DNA from 3 places in the Mycobacterium sp. IS-1556 genome. Region 3 is predicted to be linked to each of the others. Evidence: predicted binding sites of a transcription regulator. Region 3 holds the regulator's gene; each other region holds the start of a gene.

Region 1 (4,019 bases), on a different contig from region 3:
AGGTCACGTTCGCGACGATCCCCGGTGCGGCGGTCGGCCGGGCCGCGGTGACAACTGCACCCGACGGCCGGCGCTGGGTGGGATTGTCGGCGGTGCGGGTGGCCGAGACAGCGCGCGGACGGGGCATGGCGCGGCAACTGTGTTCGGCGCTGCTGGGCTGGGGCGCCGAGCATGGCGCGGCTCGCGGCTACGTGCAGGTGCTGGCCGACAATGCGGCGGCCATTCGACTTTACGAGTCGATCGGGTTCGCGGTGCAGCACCGAAGCCGCTATATCGACGCTCGTAGCCTGTAGGCCATGCGGATCGCCACCTGGAACGTCAACTCGATCCGGGCCCGGGTCGAGCGGGTCACCGACTGGCTCGAGCGGGCCGACGTCGACGTGCTGGCGATGCAAGAGACCAAGTGCAGCGACGAGCAGTTTCCGACGATGCCGTTTCTCGCCGCCGGTTACGAGGTGACGCACTGCGGCTTCAACCAGTGGAACGGGGTGGCGATCGCGTCCCGGGTGGGAATCGACGACGTGCAGGTCGGTTTCGAGGGGCAACCGACCTGGAGCGACAAACCCGAAGTGGAAGCGGCGGCCGAAGCTCGAGCGCTCGGCGCCACGTGCAACGGCGTCCGGGTGTGGAGCCTGTATGTGCCCAACGGCCGGTACGTCGGCTCGCCGCACTACTTGTACAAGCTGCAATGGCTTGCGGCGCTGCGTGATACGGCACACAAGTGGTTGTCAGACGATCCCGCCGCGCAGATCGCGCTCGTCGGGGACTGGAACATCGCGCCGACCGACGAGGACGTGTGGAGCGTCGACTTCTACCGCGGCAGTACCCATGTCACCGAGCCGGAACGCGAGGCGTTCGACGCGGTGGTCGAGGCCGGGTTCACCGATGTGGTGCGGCCGTTCGCGCCGGGCCCAGCGGTCTACACGTACTGGGACTACACCCAGTTACGGTTCCCGAAGAACCGCGGGATGCGCATCGACTTCGTCCTCGGCTCGCCCGCGCTCGCGGCGCGCGTCACGCATGCCGAGATCGTCCGGGACGAACGCAAGAGCGGAAAGGACCGCATCGGCGCGCCCAGTGATCACGCCCCGGTGCTGATCGAGTTCTCCTGACGGAGATTTGTCAGACCGGTTCACCGCACTAACTCGCCCGCTGGTAGCGCGCCGCGGTGGCCTTGGTGATTGCTCTGCGCTCGGTCAACGTCGACCCCACCCACTGGGCGTATGCGCGCAATTTCAATGACGCAACGAATACCCATTCGCGCACATTTCAGATGAGTCAACGCGCTCGCCGAGCATGCCCCACCGGCGCCCGACGTCGAATACGTCGGCAACGGCCGACGCCGCGGCCCACGCCCCGAAAAAAGCAAACCGTCACCGATGTCCTGACACAGAACTGTCACCGATGTCCTGAGACATCACAGAAATTTGTCAGACCGGCCTGACATAATCGAACACATGTTCGATACAATCGGTCCGGACGCAGCAATCGCCGCGATAGAGGCGAGCCTGCGCCAGGAGTCGACGCTGATGGCGCACCGGATGGCCGCCATCGCCGCCCTGCTGGCTTCCCGCACGGCCGAGGCCGAAGGCATCGACCCTGATCCCGGCTGGTCGATGGTGACCGGATTCGCTCGGACGTCGGCTGAGATAGCAGCCGCGATGAACATGGCTCCGTCGGTCGCGAGTCGACTGGTGTCGCACGCGGAGTCTCTCGTCACCCGCCTACCGAAACTCGCGAGGCTGCTCGAACAGGGCGCCGTCGACTGGACAACCACACAGCTGATCATCACGCGTACCGAGTTGGTCTGCGACTCACTGATCGGCCGGATCGACGAGGCAATGGCGGAACGGCTCGCGCGGTGGCAGACGTGGTCGCGCCGGCGCGTTAAGGACGTGGTGGACAGGTTGGTGTGCGAGATCGACCCAGAGGCCGCCAAGGAACGGCGCGCATCGTCTGAGCGCGACCGTTACATCAGCGTTTCGCCTCAAATCGACGGGACGGCTCAGCTGCGCGGACGCATCAGCGCGAGGGCCGGGGCGGCCTTCGACCGACGGCTCTCACAGCTCGCTATGTCGGTGTGCGCGAACGACTCCCGCACCGTCGCTCAGCGGCGCGCCGATGCGCTGGACGCACTCACCGAGGGGCGCGGTCTGCCATGCGACTGCGGCCGGTCGGATTGCCCCGCCCGCCCGGAGGAAGGGGCGCAGTCCTCGCGAGTCGCCACGGTGCTCAACATCATCGCAAGGGAGGAAACGGTCGTCGGCGAATCAGACCAGCCCGGATACCTGGAGGGCTTCGGCGTCATCGACGCCGATTTGGTGCGCGAGATCGCCGAGACAGCGACGATGCGCCCGCTCGAGCCGCCCATCGTCACTCCCGAGCAGTCGGTGCGGTACCAACCCTCGGCCGAGGTCAACCGCTGGGTCCGCTTCCGCGACCTGACGTGCCGGTTCCCCGGATGCGACCGACAGGCCGCCATCTGCGACCTCGACCACACGACACCGTTCAATCACGCCGACCCGGCCGCCGGCGGGTTGACCGTTCCGTGGGGCTTGGCCGACTACTGCCGAGAACATCACCGCATGAAGACATTCCACGGCGGTCCCGACGGGTGGCGTGACGAACAACTGTCCGACGGGACGATCGTCTGGACGTCACCGACGGGCAGGACCTATCGGACCTCCCCTGCCGGGTTCGACCTCTTCCCGCAGATGCGACCCGCGTGCGCAGAGCCGACGCCTCGCAAGCGAAACCACAAGCGGGAGAGGGCCACCCGAATCAAGCGGCTGCGGGCCCAGTTGGCAACTCAGCGGCCGATCAACGCCGAACAGCGCCGCAGGCTCCGGGAGCGACGACGTGAGATCGAGGGACGTCAATGGCGCAATCGATCACGCTTCCTGAAAATCGTCTTCAAAGGCACGGCCCCGAGCACCAGCCCGTGGTGCCGCTGGATCGACGATCCGTTCGAGCCCGAAGACCTGCCACCCGACTGGGAACCGCCACCTCCACCGCCGCCCGGTCCGGACGAACCGCCGTTCTGACGCTTCCTACTCCCGACCGGCTGCGCTAACGTGGCTGGCGTCCACACACGGGAGCGCACACCAGTGCGCTGAGAGGACGGGTGGGCCCGTCGACCGTACGAACCTGACCGGGTAATGCCGGCGTAGGGAGAAATTCAAGATGACGCATGTCACCGTCAATCCGTCCGTGACCACCGGCCCCATCGAGGGCAGCACCAAGATCTATCGCGACGTCGACGGTGTGCCGGGCGCGAAGGTGCCGTTCCGCCGGGTGAACCTGTCCAACGGTGAGCACCTGGACCTGTACGACACCTCCGGCCCGTACACCGACCCCGCGGCGAGCCTCGACCTGCATGCGGGCCTACCGCCGAGACCCGGCGTGACGCGCGACCGCGGCACGCAATTGCAGCGGGCCCGTGCCGGCGAGATCACCGCCGAAATGGCGTTCATCGCCGAACGCGAGGGCGTGGCCGCCGAGTTGGTGCGTGACGAGGTGGCTCGCGGTCGTGCCGTGATCCCCGCCAACCATCACCATCCCGAGAGCGAGCCGATGATCATCGGCAAGGCCTTCGGGGTGAAAGTCAATGCCAATATCGGTAATTCGGCAGTGACAAGTTCAATCGCCGAAGAGGTCGACAAGATGGTGTGGGCGACGCGATGGGGTGCCGACACGATCATGGACCTGTCCACCGGCCGCGACATCCACACCACGCGCGAGTGGATCCTGCGCAACTCTCCGGTGCCGGTCGGAACCGTGCCGATCTACCAGGCGCTGGAAAAAGTCAACGGCGATCCCGCCGAATTGACCTGGGAACTGTACCGCGACACCGTGATCGAGCAGTGCGAACAGGGTGTCGACTACATGACCGTGCACGCCGGTGTGCTGCTGCGCTATGTGCCCCTGACGGCCAAGCGCGTCACCGGCATCGTCAGTCGCGGCGGTTCCATCATGGCTGCCTGGTGCCTGGCGCATCACCGGGAATCGTTCCTCTACAC
Region 2 (4,019 bases), on a different contig from region 3:
CGACCACGCGCGGTGGCGTCCGACCGCATCAGGAAACCGTGATACGCCCCGGGATAGCGGGTCAGTGTGGTCTGCACGCCGGCGTCCTGCAGTCGTGCGGCGTATCGCTCGCCCCAGTCCCGAATGGGGTCGGCGGCCGCGGTCACGACGATGGCTTGCGGTAGACCGGACAGATCGTCCGCACGGGCGGGCACCGCGTACGGGTGGTCGGGGCCGTCGGCCAACTCATACATGTACTCGATGTCGACGAGGGTGAGCATCGGGGCGTCGGGCATGGCTCTGACCGACGGCACCGTCAGATCCTTGTCGAGTCCCGGGTACATCAGCAGCTGCGCGAACAGGTCTGGGCCGCCGCGGTCTCGGGCGGCCAGGGCGACGGCCGCGGCCAGGGTGCCGCCCGCGCTGTCGCCGGCCACCGCCAATCGGCTTGCGTCGATGCCGAGTTCGTGCGCATTCGCCGCAACCCAGGACGTCGCGGTGTATGCGTCGTCGAACTGGGCCGGGGGCGGCGCTTCCGGCGCCAGGTGGTAGTCGACGGAAACCACGGTGGCGCCGGATTTCTCGGCGAGGGTGCGCGCCAGCGGTTCGAACGAATGATTCGATCCCAACACCATGCCGCCGCCGTGGAAGTAGACCATCGCCGGCGCCGCCGCCTGCACAGTCGGTCGGTAGATCCGCAACGCAATCTGCCCGACCGGTCCGTCGATCACCCGGTCTTCCACCTCGGCCATCTCCGGCATGGGAGGCAGGGGAGCGGACTCCAGGGCCTCGCGGACCGCGGCCAGTCCGCGCTCGCGCATCGGCGGCACAACACCGAACTCCGCGACGCGGGCCGCGGCGTCCGGATCCAACAGCGGTTCAGCGGCTTTGGAGATCGTCATTGCTGTGCTGGATCGAAACGACGCTTGGTGCGCAGCGCCGGCGGGCGGCGGTCCGCCAGGATGTCGGCGCGCTCAGCCATCGCGTTGCCGACATATTCGGGTTGCGTCAGCAGATAGAAATCGCCTGCGGCCGCCTGCTCGAACACCGTCCGCGCCGCCTCGATCGGGTCCATCGCGTCGGCCTTGATGTCGAGCATCGCCGATCGCTGCGACTCGGCCGCCGCGACATCGCCGCCGTCGACACCGCCTGCCGCCTCGAAGATGTTCGACTTCACCGCGCCGGGTAACACCGCCTGCACATGGATCCGGTCGGCGTGGCCGGCCAATTGCACCTCCAGGCGCAAGCATTCGGTGAGGGCGAGCACCGCGTGCTTGCTCATGATGTACGGCGCCTGCAATGGCACCGCCGCGACGCCGCCGATCGACGAGACGTTCCACACCCACGACGGCGTATCGGCGGCGAGCATGTGCGGCAGGAACGCGCGCACGCCGTAGAAGACGCCGCTGACGTTGATCGCCACCAGGCGATCCCAGTTGACCACGGGCGTGTCCCACAGGTAGCCGAACTGTTCCACACCGGCGTTGTTGACCAACAGCCGCACCGGACCGGTCTCGGAGTACACCTGGGCTGCAAGTCTTTCCAGCGCATCCGGATCGCGCACGTCGCACACGGCGTCGATGGAGCTGGGCAGTTCGTCACGCAGTGCGGCGATCGCCTTACCATCGACGTCGACAAGCACCACCGTCATGCCAAGCGCGGCGGCATGGCGGGCCAGACCGGCCCCGATCCCGTTACCGGCGCCGGTGATGACCGCGACGCCGCCGGAGAACGTCTCGCGAGCGGTCACCGAACTAGCTGCCGGATGCTGCGGTTTCGGTGGCGAGCTCGGCCAGTGGCACCGAGTCGGTGGTGTCGAGAACCATCTCCATTTCGGTGAACTCGAGCCCGTCGGCACCGCGGCGCACCGCGACGTTGGCGATACCGCTGGACACCGCGAACGGCACGAAGTTCGCGATCTGGTTGACGAAGATATAAAAACGGACGAGAGCGGCGTCCTCTTTAACGCCGGTGCGGTGCACGTTGGTGGCGTGGTGACGCAGCGGGTACGGGCTCTGCTTGCGGTGGTCGGTGAGCCACTCCATGACGGCGTCGCGGCCGTGCAGCTCCGGCGACATAAGCTCTTCGAAGGGGCTTGCGCCCGAATCGCTGCGGGTTACGAATCGGATGTTCTCGGCTTTCGCCGCCGCCATGTCGTCGTAGTTCGCCTCGTCGTAGGCGTACCAGTAGGCCGCGATGAATTCCTGCAATTCGGACAGCGTGATGTCGTTGCTCACCATTGCAGTCAACCGTCGGAGCCGCCGGTCGACACCGGGAGTGCCCGGTGAGTGGAACGTCGCCAACTCTCATGGAACCTTTCAGAGATACGTCGCGAAGTTCTTAGAATTCGCACATACGTTCGAGTCATGAGTGCGGAAGCGGTGCAGGCCACGGTTGCCTCGCTTCGCGCCGCCTATGACGAGCTGGCCGCGTTGCCCATCGAGGCGCTCACCGAGCACGACCTGATCGGTGCGCTTGACGACCTTGAAGCCCTCGCCTGCCAGCTGCCGACTCAGAGCCATCGCATGTTGGCGCGCTTGCAAGGGGAGACCACCGCCACGGAAATGGGCGCAAAATCCTGGCGCGACGTGCTGGCGATCCGGTGGCGGATCTCGACCAGTGAGGCCGGCCGCCGGCTCGACGAAGCCGCCAAGTTGGGTCCGCGTCGCACACTGACGGGTGAACCGCTCGAGCCCGAGTTACCCTGCACCGCACTGGCCCAAGCTCACGGGTCGATCAATCGCGAGCATGTCAAGGTCGTGCGCGAGGCGATGGAGCGCATCCCGGCCGGCGTCGACGCCGGCACCCGCGCACAGATCGAAGTCGACCTGGTGCGCACCGCGATCGGCGTGGGACCGAAGGAATTGAAAGACAACGCCGAGCGCATCCTGTTCCTGCTCGACCAGGATGGTCCCGAACCCGACGAGCGTGAACGCGCGCGGCGCCGTGGCGTGTGGAAAGGACCCCAGGGGTCAGACAAGATGATCCCGTTCAGAGGCAATCTGACTCCCGAAGCCTGGGCGATATACGAGGCGATCTTCGCGAAGTGGGCGGCGCCGGGCATGTGCAACCCCGACGACGAGCAACCCTGCGTTTCAGGTACGCCATCACAGGCCCAGATCGATAACGACCACCGCAGTCTGGCGCAGCGCCAGCACGACGCGCTGGTCGCGGTCGGGCGCAGCGTGCTGGAAAGCGGTGAATTGGGGCAGCACAACGGGTTACCAGCCTCGATCATCGTCCGCACCACACTGCAGGAGTTGGAGAGCCGGGCAGGGGTCGGCGTCACCGGTGGGGGCACCGTCATCCCCATCGGCGACGTGATTCGGATGGCCGCCCACGCTAACCATTACCTGGCGGTGTTCGACAAGGCGACCGGGTCGGCGCTGGACTTGTTTCGCGCTCGGCGCGTGGCCTCGCCGGCTCAGCGGATTATGCTCATCGCCCGCGACGGCGGCTGCACGAAGCCGGGCTGCACCGTGCCTGCCTACGGTTGCCAAGCCCATCACGCGGCTCGCGACTGGGCCGACGACGGGCAAACAAACGTCGACGAACTCGGTTTGGCGTGTGGGCCCGACAACCGCATGGTCGGGCCAGGCGGCTGGCAGACACGGATCAACGAAGACAACGACGTCGAGTGGATTCCACCCCCACATCTCGACACAGGGCAAGCCCGCGTCAACGAGTACCATCGCCCCGAGCGTCTCCACCGACCGTCCGACGAAACCGACGAAATCGTCGACGGACGAACCCCGAACGACGACAACGAAAGTCGAGCGGGACCAACAACCGACGCCGCGTGACGAACGCGCCTCGCGGCTGACCGTCATTCGCCGTAACCCTAGCCAGTGACCATGCTCCACAGTCCGGCTGCGCCCGCCGCCAGGGCCGCATCGGTCACCCGCTGGTCCCAGTACCGTACTGAGCCGAACTCCGAGCGCCAGGCTAGGGCAGCCCGGGTGAATTCGTGCAGTCGGTGCTCCTGTGTGGTGCCAATGGCGCCGTGGACCTGGTGCGCGTTGCGCACCACGACTTCCGCG
Region 3 (4,019 bases):
CGGTGCAATTGATCTGGGGCAGCGGTGACGCCGTGATCCCGGTAAGTCACGCCCGGATGGCACACGCCGCGATGCCCGGTTCGCGGTTGGAAATCTTCGAGGGTTCCGGCCATTTCCCGTTCCACGACGACCCTGACCGTTTTGTCGAGGTGGTGGAGAAGTTCATCGACGGCACCGAACCAGCGGTCTACGACCAGGAGTACCTACGCGGGCTGTTACGGGCGGGCGTCGACCAGGGCACGATCTCCGGCTCGGTCGACACCCGGGTCGCGGTGCTCGACGCGATCGGCGCCGACGAGCGCAGCGCCACCTGACCGCCGGACCGACCGCGGCCTCGCCGCTGCGATGCCACTAAGAAGTAGCATCGGCCCCATGGCTATCGACGTGAGCGTGCTGCGCGTCTTCACCGACCCTGACGGCAACTACGGAAACCCGCTCGGCGTCATCGACGCCAGCGTCGTCGACCCGGACGCCCGCCAACGGATAGCGACCCAATTGGGTTACAGCGAAACGGTATTCATCGATTTGCCGACAGCCGGCACCAGCACGGCGCACGCCCACATCCACACGCCGGCCGTCGAACTGCCGTTCGCGGGACATCCCACCGTCGGCGCGGCCTGGTGGCTTCGCGAACGAGGCACGCCAATTCACACGCTGAGGGTTCACGCCGGCATTGTGCAGGTGTCCTACACCGACGACCTCACCTCGGTCAGGGCGCGAGCGGAGTGGGCGCCGGAATTCGCCGTCCACGACGTCGCCTCCGTCGACGACCTCCTCGCTGCCGACCCGGCCGATTACCCGGACGACGTCAACCACTACCTGTGGACGTGGGTCGACCGGGAACAGGGGATGGTGCGGGCGCGGATGTTCGCCACCGACCTCGGCGTGCCCGAGGACGAGGCCACCGGCTCCGCCGCCGTCCGGATCACCGACTATCTGAGCCGCGACCTCACGATCGTGCAAGGGAAGGGTTCGCACATCCACACCGAGTGGAGCCCCGATGGCTGGGTGCGCGTCGCGGGCCGCGTCGTCAGCGACGGCGTCAAGCAGATCGATTGAGTTTCGCCCCTGCGGCTGCTCAGCTGGCGGTCGGCTGCGGTGAATCGCGATGCGCGCGCAGCGCCTCGATTTCGCGCTCGAAGTCTTCCGCCGAGGTGAACCCCCGGTACACCGAGGCGAAGCGCAGGTACGCCACTTCGTCGAGGTCACGCAGCGGGCCCAGGATGGCCAGGCCCACGTCGTGGCTCGGCACCTCGGGCGAACCGGCGGCGCGCACAGTGTCCTCGACCTGCTGCGCCAGCAGGTTCAGCGCATCGTCGTCGACCTGGCGGCCCTGGCACGCTCGACGTACGCCCTTGACCACCTTCTCGCGGCTGAACGGCTCGGTGACACCGCTGCGTTTGACGACCGCCAACACCGCGGTCTCCACCGTGGTGAACCGTCTTCCGCATTCGGGGCAGGAGCGCCGCCGCCGGATCGCCTGACCTTCGTCGGTTTCACGCGAGTCGACCACTCGTGAATCGGGGTGACGGCAGAACGGACAATGCATCACCGCTCCTTCGCCGCGCCAACAAACGACCAACTCGAACCTCTCCGAGCGTACCTGCGGCACGCTCCTGAAACCCGTGACCGGGGTGATCGGCACGTAGGCCGACGATCTGTCGGTGAACACGATTGCGCGCCAGGCGTTCCACGAGCCGGCCGGCGATCAGCCGACCGGGGCGATGAGCGTCTGCCCCGCATCCAGCGCAGCCGAGTCGAGCTGGTTGAGCTCGCGAATCCGGTCCGCCACCTGACCCACCGGGGCGTCGGGCGCCACCCGCTGCGCCACCTGGTGCAGGCTCTCGCCGCTCTGCACCTGGACCACTGCGAGCCGATCGGGAACGGCTTCCGCGCCGGCGCCGACCACCCCGCCGAACTGTGCCACCAGGCCGAGCCAAACCGTGATCCCGGCGGCCACCAGCGCCAGGAGCACCGTGGTGCCCGGGGTGATGGGCCGCCGGCGGTGCGAGGCGCGCGACATCAGCACGCCGGTACCGCGGTACCGGACCGATGCTCCGCGGGGCCTGCCGGGCCGCGGGCCCCGCCGGGCGTCGGTGGGCCTGATACGGGGCCTGACCACCGGCGGGCCCTGAAATTCCCTGGTGTCGAGAGTCGTCATCGTGATGCCTTCCGGTCCGCTGCTTTCGCTCCTGTGTTCGAACATACTCGCTCATGCGTTCGAGCGATAGAACATGTGATCGAACTGTTGCCAACGATAAAACAGGCCACCGACAAAAAATTTGGGTCCGCTTTCGGGGGGCTCAAGTGGGCTCAAATGGTCCGACACACCTCGAACACATGTTTGATTAATCGCGTGCCGCGGGTTACATTCGGCGTCATGGATTCCAGCAGCGGTACTTCGGACGGCGCCGGCGGGGGGCGGGCACTCGATGGCCTAACCGAACGCCAGCGCACCATTCTCGACGTGATCCGGACATCGGTCACCACACGCGGCTATCCCCCGAGCATCAGGGAGATCGGCAACGCAGTCGGGCTGACTTCGACGTCGTCGGTGGCGCATCAACTGCGCACCCTGGAACGGAAGGGTTACCTGCGGCGTGACCCCAACCGACCGCGCGCCGTCGACGTGCGTGCTGCCGACGAGGCAGTGACCGCCATCGTCGCCACCGAGGTCGCGGGCTCCGACGCGCTACCGGAGCCGACGTTCGTGCCTGTGCTCGGACGGATTGCCGCCGGCGGGCCGATCCTCGCCGAAGAGGCTGTCGAGGACGTCTTTCCGCTGCCGCGCGAGCTGGTGGGTGAGGGCTCGCTCTTCCTACTCAAAGTCGTCGGCGACTCGATGGTCGACGCGGCGATCTGCGACGGCGATTGGGTGGTCGTGCGTCAGCAGAACGTCGCAGACAACGGCGACATCGTGGCCGCGATGATCGACGGCGAGGCCACCGTGAAGACGTTCAAGCGCACCCGCGGCCAAGTGTGGCTGATGCCGCACAACCCGGCCTTCGATCCGATCCCGGGTAACGACGCCGCGGTTCTCGGCAAGGTCGTCACCGTCATCCGGAAGATCTAGTCGGCTTTGACGAACCCGTTCGTGCGCGCGAATTCCTCGCTGGAGAACCAAATCTCGGCGCGCACCTCGTCGTAGTCGGCGGTGCCCGGCAGCCAGTACCGGCCGGACTGGGTGTCGGCCTTGATCGGGTATCCCTGCGGCGCCTCATCGGAACCGCCGACCGGTAGGCGGAATGCGGGACTCGGCACTTCCGGTTCGTCGACGATGATCTTGGCGTGACGGCCGGTGTCGGTCAGTGGATCCCGTTGGAAGCGTTCGGGTTCGGACTCAGGTTCGACTGGTTCGGCGAACGTATCGTGTCCGGCGGAAGGCTCGTCATCGATCGGTCCGTCGATCGGTTCGCCGGTCGTATCGCGCTCGACGACCGTCGGCGGTATCAGCGTCGGGGCTGTATCGACGTTGTCGGGATTCTCCTCCGGCTCGCCAGCGCCCTCGCCGAGACCCTCGCCAAGGCCATCGTCGACGCCCTCGGCGGCGTGGCCCGGCGCTGCCGCCTCGTCGCCGCGTTGCGGCGCCCCCCAGGGGTCGAAGGACGAGCCGGCAGACTCCCCCGATGGTGCGAGCGCCCCAAGCCCCTCGCTGGCATACCGGTCGCCGAACATCGCCGCGGAGTAGTCGCCGCCGCTGGATGCCTGCTCCCCGGCGCCCGCCGTGCTGTAGACCGGCTCGCCGTCGGCGCCGTACCGGCCGTAGTCCTCGTCGAAGCCGGGATGATCGTCGGCGCCGTGGCGGCGGTTACGCATGGCCGCGAACGCCACCAGGGCGAGGAGCACGAGCACCGGCACGATCGCCAGCAGCCACCACCAACTCCACTCGAACCAGCCGTTGTCGCCGGCGGAGTCCGAGGCCTGCGGCGCGCCCGGTGTTTCGGGGGTCTGCTGGGCGGGCACCTCGAGGCCGGCCAACCCGGCCGCCAGATTGGCCGGCTCGGTGCTGAACTCGCCGG

Evidence for each region. Region 3 encodes LexA, which represses DNA repair genes until DNA is damaged. Its sites were predicted from a motif close to CGAACANNTGTTCG; they were not measured.
Region 1: AU187_RS22505 (HNH endonuclease signature motif containing protein) is a predicted target of LexA. The motif match lies at 1,248-1,261, and genes of this name have one in related genera.
Region 2: AU187_RS19700 (HNH endonuclease signature motif containing protein) is a predicted target of LexA. The motif match lies at 2,328-2,341, and genes of this name have one in related genera.

The regions. Positions count from the first base shown of each region.
Region 1 covers NZ_LQIM01000040.1:162,771-166,789, forward strand. Annotated here, with positions in the region: gene AU187_RS22495 (N-acetylglutamate synthase, CG3035 family) at 1-293, shown strand, start outside; gene AU187_RS22500 (exodeoxyribonuclease III) at 297-1,112, shown strand; gene AU187_RS22505 (HNH endonuclease signature motif containing protein) at 1,458-3,044, shown strand; TPP riboswitch at 3,082-3,190, shown strand; gene thiC (phosphomethylpyrimidine synthase ThiC) at 3,184-4,019, shown strand, end outside.
Region 2 covers NZ_LQIM01000038.1:283,702-287,720, forward strand. Annotated here, with positions in the region: gene AU187_RS19685 (alpha/beta hydrolase) at 1-881, opposite strand, end outside; gene AU187_RS19690 (SDR family oxidoreductase) at 878-1,729, opposite strand; gene AU187_RS19695 (nuclear transport factor 2 family protein) at 1,734-2,216, opposite strand; gene AU187_RS19700 (HNH endonuclease signature motif containing protein) at 2,346-3,782, shown strand; gene AU187_RS19705 (acyl-CoA dehydrogenase family protein) at 3,821-4,019, opposite strand, start outside.
Region 3 covers NZ_LQIM01000012.1:323,850-327,868, forward strand. Annotated here, with positions in the region: gene AU187_RS10930 (alpha/beta fold hydrolase) at 1-314, shown strand, start outside; gene AU187_RS10935 (PhzF family phenazine biosynthesis protein) at 373-1,059, shown strand; gene nrdR (transcriptional regulator NrdR) at 1,079-1,549, opposite strand; gene AU187_RS10945 (LysM peptidoglycan-binding domain-containing protein) at 1,709-2,161, opposite strand; gene lexA (transcriptional repressor LexA) at 2,381-3,073, shown strand; gene AU187_RS10955 (LGFP repeat-containing protein) at 3,070-4,019, opposite strand, start outside.